2 regions of the Uliginosibacterium sangjuense genome follow, and region 2 is predicted to be linked to the other one. Evidence: predicted binding sites of a transcription regulator. Region 2 holds the regulator's gene; the other holds the start of a gene.
What was found. The regulator FNR, encoded in region 2, switches genes on or off when oxygen is low (the NO sensors DNR and NnrR bind a similar motif). The targets are predictions, from matches to a motif close to TTGANCTAGNTCAA.
Positions count from the first base shown of each region.

Region 1: a site for FNR is predicted at 2,433-2,446, ahead of NMB43_RS13635 (universal stress protein). Genes of this name have one in related genera too.

Region 1 is NZ_CP101132.1:2,941,605-2,948,715, forward strand. It holds gene NMB43_RS13625 (diguanylate cyclase domain-containing protein) at 1-488, opposite strand, end outside; gene NMB43_RS13630 (PHA/PHB synthase family protein) at 603-2,336, opposite strand; gene NMB43_RS13635 (universal stress protein) at 2,522-2,971, shown strand; gene NMB43_RS13640 (hypothetical protein) at 3,020-3,241, opposite strand; gene NMB43_RS13645 (FixH family protein) at 3,312-3,827, opposite strand; gene ccoG (cytochrome c oxidase accessory protein CcoG) at 3,836-5,296, opposite strand; gene ccoP (cytochrome-c oxidase, cbb3-type subunit III) at 5,371-6,267, opposite strand; gene NMB43_RS13660 (cbb3-type cytochrome oxidase subunit 3) at 6,274-6,456, opposite strand; gene ccoO (cytochrome-c oxidase, cbb3-type subunit II) at 6,471-7,082, opposite strand; gene ccoN (cytochrome-c oxidase, cbb3-type subunit I) at 7,096-7,111, opposite strand, start outside.
Region 2 is NZ_CP101132.1:1,340,298-1,347,408, reverse strand. It holds gene ppa (inorganic diphosphatase) at 1-537, opposite strand, end outside; gene NMB43_RS06165 (heavy-metal-associated domain-containing protein) at 631-849, opposite strand; gene NMB43_RS06160 (sulfite exporter TauE/SafE family protein) at 887-1,618, opposite strand; gene hemN (oxygen-independent coproporphyrinogen III oxidase) at 1,673-3,058, opposite strand; gene fnr (fumarate/nitrate reduction transcriptional regulator Fnr) at 3,150-3,887, shown strand; gene NMB43_RS06145 (NAD(P)-binding protein) at 3,951-5,579, opposite strand; gene NMB43_RS06140 (thiamine pyrophosphate-dependent enzyme) at 5,593-6,645, opposite strand; gene NMB43_RS06135 (transketolase C-terminal domain-containing protein) at 6,657-7,111, opposite strand, start outside.

The DNA of each region.
Region 1 (7,111 bases), 1.6 Mb from region 2:
AAGTAGCGCACGTTGCGCCAGGTCGCATCCCGGATCGCATCCTCCGACACCGAGACGACGACATAGGCCAGCACGCGCCCGTCGCGCGCATGCACGCTCTGCACCGCCACCAGGGCCCGCGGTCCGCTGCTGTCAGACAGGGGAGTGTCGCGCAGGTCCTGTGGCCAGGCGTGTTTCTGTTGCCCTGCCCCGAACAGGCGCCGGCCATAGACATCGAACACACCGGCGAACTCGAGGTTGGGATCGCGCAGCAGAAGGTTTTGACACTGCACGTCGAAGCCGGTCACGTTGTCCGGCGGCAGGCCCAGTTGGACCAGGCGCTCAAGCTGGGCATGCAGCTCCGCCACCGCCAGCCGCGCCCGCGCACCCATGCTGTCGAGCAGTTGTTGACGCACCACCAGCCCCCCGGCCGCGGTGAGAGTTGCCGCCAGCAGGACGGCAAAGACCACCGCGATGAGGGTGATGCGCAATTGCAGGGACTTCAGCAAGACCCACTCCACCGGCATGCCCACCAGGCTAGTCCTGCAGATGTGTGATCCATCCTTCGTCTGTCGTGGCCCATGTCAGCGTTAACGGCAAGCCGGTCGGCATATTGAGGCGGCTCAGGATTCCAGTACGTAGCTTCCGGGTGCAGCCTGCAGCGCCTTGTAGCGCACAGAGGAGGTCGCTGGTGCGTCGCGCAGGGGGCCGGCCTGGGGCTTGAGCCAGCTCATCCAGTCCTCCCACCAGGAGCCGGGCTGCCAGGCATGGCGTGCCTCCCAGGCGCTGCAGGTGTCGGTGCGATGCGCCTCGCCCGCGCGGTAGCGGCGCTTGGGCGGCGTCACCGGCGGGTTGACGATGCCCAGGATGTGGCCTGAGCTGGACAGCACGAAGCGCTTGCTGCCACGCACATGGTTCATGACCCGGAAGGATTGCCGCCAAGGCGCGATGTGATCGTCGTCCGCAGTCACGGCGTACAGCGGCTGGCTGACGCGCTCCAGGCTGATCGACTGCCCGGCCAGTTGCAGGGCATCGGGCTGGATCAGGCGGTTGTGCAGGTACAGCTCACGCAGGTACCAGCTATGCATGCGGGCCGGCATGCGGGTGGTGTCCATGTTCCAGTACAGCAGGTCGAAGGGCGCCGGTTTCTCGCCGTAGAGATAGCTGTGGACGAAGTAGTGCCAGATCAGGCTGTTGGAGCGTAGCAGGCGGAACGAAGCCGCCATCTGGCGGCCATCTAGGTAGCCTGTGTCCTGCATGGCCTGGCACAGGTAGTCGACGCTGGCGGGATCAATGAAGACTTCGATGTCGCCCGGATGCGAAAAGTCGGTGAGCGTGGTGAACAGCGTCCAGTGCGCCACCGGCTGCGCGTCTGCGGGGTAGTGGCCGGCGGCCCAGGCCATGTAGCAGCTCAGCGCCGTGCCGCCGATGCAGTAGGCCGCCGCGTGCACCTGGCGGGCCCCCGACAACTCCCGCGCCACCGTGACGATGGCATCGATGCCCTCGCGCAGGTAATCCTCAAATCCAACATCCGCCATGTCGGCGCCGGGATTCTTCCAGCTTGTGATGTAGACGTCGAAGCCCTGCTCCAGCAGATAGCGCACCATGCTCTTCTTGGGCGTCAGGTCCAGCACGTAGAACTTGTTGATCCAGGGTGTGACCACCACCACCGGCACGGCGTGCACGCGGGCCTGCATGGGGGTGTAGTGGATGACCTCCAGCAGGCGGTTACGGAACACCACGGCACCGGGCGTGGTGGCCAGATTCTCGCCAACACGGAAGTCGCTCGGGTCAGTCATGCGGATGTCGCCGGCGGCGAGGTCGGCCTGGAAGTTCTCGAAGCCGCGCCGCAGGCTGTCGCCCCGCGTCTCCAGCGCCAGCCGCTGGGCGACCGGATTGGTCCACAGGCAATTGGTCGGCGCCATCGCGTTGAGCGCCTTGCGCCACCAGAACGCGGCCCGCCGGCGCTCCTTGCCGGACAGGCCCGGCGTGTCATAGAGCATGTCCTGCACATGGCGCGTGAGCAGGAGGTAGGACTCCTTGAGGATGTCCCACGAGGCTTGCTCGGTCCAGGCCGGATCGGCGAAGCGCGTGTCGTCGGGCTGCGGCACGACCGGGTCGGTACTGGGGACGCCAAGGGCCCGGCGCCAGGCATGCATGCCCACCGCGTAAGCATCGAGCGCAAAGCGTGCACCGTGCTCGGCCAGCTCCTGCGGATGCAGCAGCCAGGCCATGTGGGCATGCATCAGCGGCGTCACCATGCCCATCGGGTCGATCGTAGCGCCGACCTTTTCGCGCCAGGCATGCGAAAAGGGCAGGATCGGCGCGGCCAGATGCTCCGGTACGACAGAGTTCATTGTCATTCCCCCATGGCAGTGACGGGTGGCCGGCCCGGAAACATGCCCAGCCTCTTCTGATCTTAGCGGACGCATTGCCAAACACGGCCCCGGGGCTTGCCCTGAGTCAAGCCGTTCCGCCATGGAGGGAATCCGTGATCCACATCTGGCGCCGGAGGGTCTAGAACTGAAGCAGGAGGTGCCCCATGTACAAGCACATACTTGTTCCCACCGACGGTTCCGAACTGTCCAAGCACGCTGCGCGCAAGGCAGCCGAATTCGCCCGTTCGCTCGACGCGAAGATGACCTTCCTGTACGTTCAGCCAGACTTCCCGCGCCCCATCGTCGGCGAGGGCGCGCTGATCGCACCGGAGGGCCGGGAGGAATTCATGCGTGGCACGGAAAGCCAGGCAGCCCGCATCCTCAGCGATGCGCTTGCGATCGCCCAGGAGCTAGGGGTCAAAGCCAGCAGCCACACCGAGGTCAACGACTCGCCGCATGAAGTGATCATCCGCAACGCGGAGTTCTACGACTGCGACCTGATCTTCATGGCCTCGCACGGCCGTCGCGGCCTCGCCGGCCTGTTGCTCGGTTCGGAAACCCACAAGGTGCTGACCCACTGCAAGATTCCGGTGCTGGTGTACCGCGAATCCTGAGTGCCGGTGTCAGACATGCCCCTCGCCCGGCCACCGCCGGGCGGGGGACTATTCGCCCCCGCTCTGCGCGAAGTAGAGCGTCGCCAGGCTGGCGCTGGCGCACAGGAACCAGAAGGCAAAGAAGCCGATCGAGTAGGTCGCGAGCGCTGAAAAATGCACCGGCTGCCCCAGCAGGTAGAGTTCCTGCGGGTTGACCAGGGTGAAGAACACGATCTCGGCCACCCCGGCGACCAGGAACGAAGGCCACAGCACAAGAATCCACTTGTTCATCCCGCCCCTCCTCCGAGTAGGACATCAATGAGGCCATGCCGATGCGCGCCGCGCAACCGGCGGCGCAGCATCAGGACGCGCCAGGCTGCAGGATGACCGGTTCCTGCGCGGGGAGTCGGATCACACCATGCAGACGCCATCCCGTCTGCGGATCGGCCAGCACCAGACTCCAGCGACCACCTTCCAGGGCAGGCAATGCGCCCTCGTAACCCTGCGCCCCGCGCTGCAGTTGCAGTTCGCGGTCGGCCCCGGCCTGCATCGGATTGACCAGGGTGAGACGCAAGCCGTCGGCCAGCGCCACACCTTCACGCGCCTGCAGATTCAACAGCACCCGCCCCTGCGTAAACCGCAGTTCGCCTCGCAACCCCATGCTGGCCGCCAACTGTTCGGCTGCGATGCGCTTGTTGATGCCCAAGCCGTCCTTGTAGTAATCGTCGGCCACCAGGCCGTCGAAGCTGCGCACCGCCAGTATCAAGGTGATGATGCCTGCGACGACGGCGGTGGCCGGCAGGCTGATCAGGAACCAGGGCCAGGCCTGTCGGTACCAGGGAAGCACGGTCTCTGCCGCGAGGGGGCGCTGTGTCATGGGATGCCTCAGGGAACGATGAATACCGCTTTCTCACGCAGGAATTCCTCTGCGTGAGCCTGCGATTCGATTTCGAAGAAAATCTTGTGCGAGCCGCGCTGCGCCGTATCGACCGGCACCCGTACGCGCACCGTCGCCGTGCGGTTGGCCGCGGGCCCGACCTCGAAACGCGCCTCACCATCGAGCTGGATGTCCTCCAGACCACTCACCGCGACATGAAGTTCGCGCGGCGACTCGCTCATGTTCATGAGCTGCAGGATGTAGACGTTCTCGATCAGCCCGCCTTCGACTTCACGCGCCAACGTCGTCCGGTCCTTGATCACATCGACGCGGATCGGCAGGCGCACGGTGAGCCCCCATACGAAGGCGATGATGATGGCCCACAAGATGGCGGAGTAGATCAGCACGCGCGGCCGCAACACATGCCGCACGATCTCGCGCATGCCCCAATGCTGGCGCAACGCGTTCTCGGTGGAGTAGCGGATCAGGCCGCGCGGGTAGTCCATCTTGTCCATCACCTGGTCGCAGGCGTCGATGCAGGCTGCACAACCGATGCACTCGTACTGCAGCCCCTCGCGGATGTCGATGCCGGTCGGGCAGACCTGCACGCAGATGCCGCAGTCGACACAGTCCCCCTTCCCTTCCGCCTTGTAGTCGCTTCCCTTGCGGCGCGCACCACGCGGATCGCCACGCTCGGCGTCATACGTGATGACCAGTGTGTCCGGGTCGAACATCACGCCCTGGAAACGCGCGTAGGGGCACATGTACTTGCACACCTGCTCGCGCATCACGCCAGCCATGAGATAGGTGAAGCCCCCGTAGAACAGGACCCAGAAAATCTCCCAGCCGCCGACCTCGAAACGGGCAATCCCGGGTATCAGCTCGCGGATCGGCGTGAAGTAGCCGACGAAGGTCAGCCCCGTCCACAGCGACAGCGCGACCCAGGCCGCATACTTGCCCGCCTTGCGCGCAAACTTGCCAGAGCTCATCGCCTGGTCGTCGAGCTTCATGCGCTTGGCGCGATCCCCCTCGAAGACCTGCTCGATCCAGATGAAGATTTCCGTATAAACAGTCTGCGGACAGGCATAGCCGCACCACAGCCGCCCCGCCACCGCAGTGAACAGGAACAGGGAGTAAGCGGAGATGATCAGCAGGACGGCAAGGTAGAAAACGTCCTGCGGCCAGAACACCCAGCCAAAGATGTAGAACTTGCGCTCAGCCAGGTGGAACAGCACGGCCTGGCGGCCATTCCATGGCACCCAACACAGTCCGTAGAAGACGAGCTGGGTCAGCCACACCAGCGCCCAGCGCCAGTTGGCGAAGAGGCCGCTGACGGCACGCGGGTAGACCTTCTTGCGCACCTCGTACAAGGCATCATCTTCCGCCGCCTGGATCGGAATGACCTTCTTGGGACGAACCTTGGGCTTGCTGGCCGGATCATCGGCGCGGGCTGGCTCATTGGATGGCATGCTTGCTCCACAAACACACAGGCCGACACATGGTCGGCCTGTGTGCGCTCTCTATCAAGACAGGATTTGCCGCATTACTTTTTGGACAGGCCCAATACGTAGCCGGCCAGCAGGTGCACCTTGGCATCGCCGAGCAATTCCTTGAACGCTGGCATCTGGTTGTTGCGCCCCTTGGTCACCGTCTCGATGATGGTGGCCTCGGACGACCCGTACAGCCAGATCTTGTCCGTCAGATTGGGAGCGCCCAGCGCCGCCATGCCCTTGCCCTCAGGGCCATGGCAGGCAACGCAGTTGGCCGCGAACAGCTCCTTGCCACGTGCCGCACGCAAAGAGTCGTGCGCCAAGCCCGACAGGGAGCGCACATAGTTCGCCACGTCCTTGGTTCCATCACCACCCAGCGCCGCGCCCAGCGGGGGCATGACACCATTGCGGCCACCCGCGATGGTGGTCTGGATGGTGGCCGGTTCGCCGCCGTACAGCCAGTCAGCATCGGTCAGATTGGGGAAACCCTTGGCCCCGCGCGCGTCGGCACCATGGCACTGCGCGCAATAGGTCAGGAACAGCCGCTGACCGGTCGCCTGCGCCTCAGGATCGGCCGCCACCGCCGCCAAGTCCAGCTTGCTGAACTTGTCGTAGAGCGGAGCCAGGCGCTCCTGCGCCGTCTTCACCTCGGTCTGATACTGACCCACGGAGCTCCAGCCCAGGCTGCCCTTGGACGTCCCCATGCCGGGGTAGAAGATGACGTACACCACGCCAAAGACCAGCGTGCCCCAGAACAGGTAAAGCCACCAGCGCGGCAAGGGGTTGTTGTACTCCTGCAGATCCTCGTCCCACACATGCCCGTGTAGTTCGACCGGGCCGGGCTTGCGCTTGGTCATGTTGGTGGCCAGCACCACTGCGCAGTACAGCAGGCTCAGGATCAGCAGGCCAGCCACGTAGTAGTGCCAGAAATCACTGACGAAATCACTCATGATGGGTCATCCCAATTGGTTGCGGCCGTCGCGCGTGGCGCCCGGCTCTTCGTCTTCATCCGCAAAGGGCAGGCGGGCGGCCTCGTCGAATCCGGGGGCGGCCTGCTTGCTGTAGGCCCACCAGCAGATCGCCAGGAAGCACAACAAAGCCAGCGCCGTCAGGACGGAACGCAGCAGATCGATATCCATACCGCCCTCCCCGCTTACTTGATGCCCTTGATCGCAGTACCCAAGCCCTGCAGGTAGGCAATCAGCGCATCCATCTCGCTCTTGCCCTGCAGCGCAGTGGGCGCCTCGGCGATCTCGGCATCGGTATAGGGCACACCCACCATGCGCAGGGCCGCCATCTTCTTGCCGATGTCATCCGACTTGACGGGGCGTTCCAGCCAGGGGAAGGCCGGCATGTTGGACTCCGGCACCACGTCGCGCGGATTCAACAGGTGAACCCGGTGCCACTGGTCCGAATAGCGCCCGCCCACGCGCGCCAGATCCGGTCCGGTGCGCTTGGACCCCCACTGGAAGGGATGGTCGTAGACGAATTCGCCGGCCACCGAGTAATGCCCGTAGCGCTCGGTCTCGGCACGGAAGGGGCGGATCATCTGCGAGTGGCAGTTGTAGCACCCCTCACGGATGTAGATGTCGCGCCCAGCCAGGCGCAGCGGGTCGTAGGGCTTGACCCCCGCCACCGGCTGCGTGGTCGACTTCTGGAAGAAAAGCGGAACGATCTCCACCAAGCCGCCGACGCTGACCACCAGCAGGGTCAGCACGATCAGCCAGGTGACGTTCTTTTCAATGATCTCGTTGTTCATCTTCATGCTGATTCTCTCCTCAGTGCGCCGCGGCC
Region 2 (7,111 bases):
TTCCTGGGCTGTCTCGCGGTAGGCGCGCACGCCCGCCCAGATCTCCTGCTTGGCTGCGTCAGGCCCCTCCCAGCCCAGCACCTTGACCCATTTGCCCACTTCCAGGTCCTTGTAGTGGCTGAAAAAGTGCTCGATCTGACGCAGCAGAAGCGAAGGCAGGTCCTCAAAGGTCTCGACCTTCTCGTATAAAGGAGAAATCTTGCCGATCGGCACCGCCAGCACCTTGGAATCCTCGCCCGCCTCGTCCTGCATGCGCAGAACGCCAACCGGGCGGCAACGGATCACCACGCCTGGGATGAGCGCAAAAGGCGCGACCACCAGCACGTCCACCGGATCACCGTCGCCCGAGATCGTCATCGGCACATAGCCGTAGTTGCAGGGGTAGGACATCGAGGTGCCCATGAAGCGGTCGACGAATACCGTGCCGGTGTCCTTGTCGATCTCGTACTTGATGGGGTCGGCATGGGACGGAATTTCGACGATCACATTGACGTCATTGGGGACGTCCGTGCCGGGAGTGACGCTCTTGAAGGCCATGGAAGCGCTCTATCGTATGTTGTTGTGCAGCGCACATTATACGGAGCCGAGGCTTACGCCCGCCTTGCAAGCGGGAAAGCCCTTATGCGGGATTCACGTAGACGGCAGTTCGCCTGCAAAACCGCCTGCCACCAACGCAGCCTTCATTTGCTCAGGCTGGAGGCGGGCCGCATCGTAGCTCACCTTGGCCGTCCCCTGCTCCAGTGAGACCGATGCCTCCACCACACCGTCCAGGTCGCTCAGGATGCGGGTCACCGCACGGACACAGCCGCCACAGGTCATGCCAGCAACCTTGATTTCGATCTCCTGCATCTCGTCCTCCGACATCCGGGCGTCAACGACGCCCGATTCACCAAATGCCCAGCCAGCCCTGGCCAGGCTCACAGATCAGGCCCTGCCACAAGCGCCCGCCCAACTCCGAGGCATGCAGCAGACCATACACCCCGAAAGCCGCCACCAGCAGACCGCTCCCGATACGCAAGGCGGGATGTCGCGTCATAGCGCGCAGGCGGACCAGCGCCATGCCTGCCAGCAAGAGATTGGGCAAGGTGCCCAGGCCGAAGGCGAGCATCAGAGCCGCACCATGGGCGGCTGAACCGCTCACCAGAGCAGCGCTCAGTACGCTATAGGTCAGCCCACACGGAATCAGCCCCCACAACAGTCCCACCGGATAGGCCGCAGGCCAGCGTCGGACGGGCAACAGCCCTTTGCCCAGCGGCTGAATCCGCCGCCACACCGCGTGACCAAGCCGCTCCAGGGGTTGCAGCAAGCGGGTGATGCCGCACAGGTACAGGCCTAAAGCCACCAGCATCGCATTGGCCAGCACGTAGAGCGAGATCTGCACCGGCAGCCAGTCGTTGAACAGAAGGCTGGCCGACCCCAGTGCGCCGACGACGCCGCCCGTCACCAGATAAGTCGTGATGCGCCCGAGGTTGTAGGCCAGATGCACCGCCAGCCCTGCGCCCCCCCGGCCGGGTTGCGGCCCGCTCAGCGCGCTGACGATGCCGCCACACATGCCCACGCAGTGCACGCCCCCCAGCAAACCGATCAGGAATACGGCGAAATAACCGGTCTCAGGCATAACACGCATGACGCAGACAAAGGAGCGTCATGGTAGCAGGCAGGCTGTGCCGACTCAGATCACCCTGGAGTAACGGCGCTGCGCCCGATCAGCCCGCAAGTGATGATCGAACACCATGGCGACTGCCCGCACCAACAGACGCCCGGCGTCGGTGACGGTGATGAAGTCATCTTCAAAAGTCACCAGGCCAGCTCGCTCCAAAGCGCGCAATTCTTCCAACTCAGCCGCGAACTCGTGGCGGAAATTGATGTTGAAGCCCTGTTCGATGGCCTCCATCGACAGCTCGAAATGGCACATCAGCGACTGGATGATGGCGTGTCGCATCAAGTCTTCGGCACTGAGGACCCAGCCACGCATGACCGGCAGGTCGCCGCGGTCAATGGCCGCGTAGTACGGTTCGGTGTCCTTCTCGTTCTGCACATAGGCGCCGCCGACACGACCGATCGCCGACACGCCAAAGGCCAGCATGTCGCATTCAGCATGGGTGGAATAGCCCTGGAAGTTGCGATGCAGCCAGCCGCGGCGCTGCGCCTCGGCCAGTTCGTCATCGGGACGGGCAAAATGGTCCATCCCGATGTAGACGTAGCCCTCGGCCGACAGGCGCTCCAGCGCACGGGCGAAAATCGCCAGCTTGTCATCCGGCGTGGGCAGGTCTTCGGCCGCGATACGGCGCTGCGGCATGAAGCGGGTCGGCAGATGGGCGTAGCTGTACAGGGCCAGGCGATCCGGCCGCAGGGCCAGCACCCGATCCAGCGTCTGCTCGAAGCGCGCCACGGTCTGGAACGGCAGTCCATAGATCAGATCCAGGCTGATCGAGCGGAAGCCATGGGCACGCGCGCCTTCGATCACGCCGCGTGTTTCGTCTTCAGACTGCAGGCGATTGACTGCCTTCTGCACCACCGGGTCGAAATCCTGGACGCCGACGCTCATGCGATTGAAGCCCAGTTCAGCCAGCAATCTGACCTGATCTTCGCCGACCTTGCGTGGATCAACCTCGATCGAGAACTCGCCACCCGGCTTGAGTTGGAAGCGTTCACGGATCGCACCGACCAGGCGCCGCATCTCGGCTTCGTTGAGGAAAGTGGGCGTTCCACCACCCCAATGCATCTGCACCACCTGACGCGGACCGGACAGATGCTGCAACTGCATATCCATCTCGCGCACAAGGTAATCGATGTACCTTCCCGACAGCGTGCGATCCTTTGTCACGATTTTGTTGCAGGCACAGTAGTAGCAAACTGTGTTGCAAAACGGGATGTGGAAATATAATGAGAGCGGTCTTTCGATCCCCCCGCTTGCGCGGGCGGCCAGACGCTGCTCGAAAGCGGTAGCATCGAAGGCATCCGTGAAGCGGTCTGCCGTCGGGTAGGACGTATAGCGCGGTCCCGGAATGTCAAACTTTCGGATCAGTTCCGGGTCGAAGACGATGGACTGTCTCATGTTCTCTCTGAATTTTCTCTGGGGACTGTGACAATCGCAGATCGAGCCGTTATTTTGCTTGATAGCGATCAACCTGCAGAAAAGGCCCGAAGTGGATCAAAAAGTCAGCACACCCCTCACCCCGAACAACCTGCGGGTCGCCTGCGCACAGTGCAATCTGCGCGAGCTGTGCCTGGCAGTCGGCCTGGAAGACCAGGACCTGCACAAACTGGACGCCCTGGTGGCCCGCCGCAAGATCAAGCGCGGCCAGCAGCTCTACCGTGCGGGCGATCCCTTCGAGGCGATCTATGCGATCCGCGTCGGCTTCTTCAAGACCGACATCCTGACCGAGGAGGGCCTGGAGCAGGTGACCGGCTTCCACATGGCAGGCGAGATCTTGGGCATGGACGGCATCAGCACCGACACACATGTGTGCAATGCCACCGCGCTGGAGGACTGCGAAGTCTGCGTGATGCCTTACGACCAGTTGGAAGTGCTGTCGCGCGAGATCCGCTCACTGCAGCACCAGTTCCACAAATTCATGAGCCGCGAGATCGTGCGCGACCAGAGCCTGATGATCCTGCTCGGCTCGATGCGCGCGGAAGAACGTATCGCGGCCTTCCTGCTGAACCTGTCGCAGCGCATGAAGCAGCGCGGATACTCGGCCTCTGAGTTCCATCTGCGCATGACACGCGAGGAAATCGGCTCTTACTTGGGCCTGAAGCTGGAGACAGTCAGCCGCGCGTTCTCCAAGTTCCACGACGAAGGCCTCATTGGCGTGCAGCAAAAGTACATCCGCATCCTAGACAACGATGGCTTGCGTGCCCTGCTGAACCACACGACCTGCTGAGCCCCGCCAGCCAGGAAGAAAAAGGCCCGCCTGCGCGGGCCTTTTTCTTGGGTGCCGATCCGCTTAGATCGCTTCAGCCTCCATCTTGATGGCCCCACAGGGACACTCGGCCGCACAGACACCGCAGCCCTTGCAGTACTCATAGTTGAACTCGAACTTCTCGCCCGGGCCCAGCTTGATGACTGCATTGTCGGGACAGACGCCGTAGCAGTTGTCGCACTCGAAGCAGTTGCCGCAAGACAGGCAGCGGCGCGCCTCGAACAGCGCATTGCTCTCGTCCAGCCCCCCCTGCACCTCGTCGAAAGTGCTCTGGCGGCGGATGATGTCGAGCATCGGGCGCACGGTCTTCGGCGCGTCCGTGTAGTACCAGGGATTGAGCTTGTCGAAGGTGGCCAGCTCATTCTTCGGCGGCTTCACGTACTCGGTCCCACGCAGCCAGGCGTCGATATGCCGTGCCGCATGCTTGCCGTGGCCGACGCCAACCGTAACCGTGCGCTCGGAGGGCACCATGTCGCCCCCGGCGAAAACGCCGGCGTAGCCTGTCATCATGTTAGGGGCGACTTCGACCACGCCGTCCTTGAAGCTGAGGTTCGGCACGCCGTCGAGCAGACCCAGATCCACATCCTGGCCCAGGGCCAGCACCACGGAATCGGCTTCCAGCGTATCGAACTCGCCTGTCGGCACGGGCTTGCCCTGCTCGTCCAGCACCATCTTCTCGACCGTGATCGCGCCGCCATCACCGACCTGCTTGATGGTCGACAGCCAGCGCATCATGACGCCTTCCTGCAAAGCCTCCTCGACCTCGAAGTCGTGCGCCGGCATCTTGTCGCGCGTGCGGCGATACACGATGATCGCCTCCTCCGCCCCCAGGCGCTTGGCGGTGCGCGCCACGTCGATGGCGGTGTTGCCGCCGCCATACACGACCACGCGCCGGCCCAGCATCGGCTTCTCTTCACCTTCCATGCTGCGTAGAACCGCAACGGCATCGAGGATCTTGGCGGATTCCGCCGCCGGAATCGCGGTGCGCTTGGCAATGTGCGCGCCAACGGCCAGGAAGGCGGCATCGAACTTGCCTTCCTTCATCGCGTCGAGCAGGTTGTCGACCTTGGTGTTCAAGCGCAGCTCGACGCCCATGTCGAGAATGCGCTGCACCTCGGCGTCCAGCACTTCGCGCGGCAGGCGGTACTTCGGGATGCCGAAGCGCATCATGCCGCCCGCCAAGGGGCCTGCCTCGAAGATGACGACCTGGTGGCCCAGGCGGCGCAGGTGGTAGGCGGCGGACAAGCCAGAGGGGCCGGCACCGACGACCATCACCCGCTTGCCGGATTCCTGTGCCGGCGCATCGAACTTCCAGCCCAGCTTGATGGCCTCGTCACCGAGGAAGCGTTCGACCGAGTTGATGCCCACGGCCGCGTCGAGCTTGCCGCGATTGCAGGCACCCTCGCAGGGGTGATAGCACACGCGGCCCATGACGGCCGGCAGCGGATTGTCCTGCACCAGGGTCTTCCAGGCCTGCTCGTAGTCGCCGCTTTCGGCGTGGTAGAGCCAGCCCTGGGTGTTTTCACCAGCCGGGCAGGCGTTGTTGCAGGGGGGCATGCGCTGCAGGTAGAGCGGGCGATGGGTACGCCAGGTGCCCGTCTTGTTGACCAGCGAACTGCCTACGTCCAGCGTGATCGCAAAGGGTTTGTTCATCGTTGTTCCTCCCTCACACCGGCTCAGCGCCGAAGTAGCCGTAGTGCTTGGCATAGGGTTCATCGGTCAGGCCGAACTTGGCGATGTTGCGATCAGCCACGGCCTGGAAGCGGGCGATCACGTCCAGCGCGGGGTTCTTGCCGAACAGGTGGGCGAAGCGCTTTTGCGGCTTGAGGTATTCCTCCACCGGCAGCTTCTGGCGGATCTTCGACACGCCGCTGACTTCGCCGTACTCGGCCTCGAACACCGGGAACAAGCCGGTTTCCTTGGCCAGACGCGCCAGTCGGATGGTGTCGTGCGACGCGGCTCCCCAGCCCAGCGGACAGGGCACGAAGATGTGGATGTAGCGCGCGCCGCGCATGCTCATCGCCTTCTGGACCTTGTACTCGAGGTCGCGCAGGTCGGCCACGGTGGCAGTCGCCACATAAGGGATGCCGTGCGCCATGGCGATCAGCGGCACGTTCTTGCCCTGACCCCACTCGTTGCCCGGATGCTCGCCCACCGGCATGGTGGTCGCGGTGCGGGCCGAGGGCGGCGTGGCCGAGGAACGCTGCACGCCGGTGTTCATATAGGCCTGGTTGTCGTAGCAGATGTACAGCACATCATCATTCCGCTCGAACATGCCGGACAGCGGACCGAAGCCGATGTCGGTGGTGCCGCCGTCACCGCCCTGGGCGATCACGCGCACTTCGGCCTGGGCCTTGCCTTCCTTGCGGGCACGCACCTTGTAGGCTGCGGCGACGCCGGTCGCGACCGCTGCCGCGTTGCCGAACAGCGAGTGGATCCAGGGAATCTGCCAGGAGGTTTCCGGATAGGGCGTGGAGAACACTTCGAGGCAACCGGTGGCGTTGACGGCCACCATCTGGTTGTTGGTCGCACGCATGACCGCGTCGATCGCGTAGCGCGCACCGAGCGCCTCGCCACAGCCCTGACAGGCGCGGTGGCCGGAATTCAGCGAGTTGGTGCGGTGCATGTCGGCCTGCACCGAGCGTTGCTCGGGCGGCAGCAGGCGGTTGCCGACGGTGAAGGTGCCGGTCTGATAGAACTTGATGGATTGCAGTGCCATGTGTGTTCTCCTCAGGCGACGCGCTGGCCGGTCGGGCCAGTGGCGATACCCACGTCGCGCAGGATGTTCTCGGCGATGGGACCGGAACGGCGCGAGGAACGCTCGCGGTCCAGCTCCTTGTTGACGATGTTCCAGTCCAGATCCAGGAAGTGCAGCGACTCGAGCTGGTCGTGCATGGCTTGGCGGAACACGCGGTGCAGCGAGCTGCGCGTGATCGGACGACCACCAAGGCCGGCAACCACGGTGTAGACCTTGGTATCCAGGCCATCCAGCGCGAGGCGCACGTCGGTGGCGACGATGCCACCGATGCCCACGGCCAGGCTCTTCTCCAGCACCACGATGCGGTGGGCATGACCCAGCGCACGGCGGATCGCGTTGATCGGGAAGGGGCGGAAGCTGCTGATGCCCAGCACACCGATCTTGATGCCATCGGCACGCATCTCGTCGACCGTGTCCTTGATCGTGC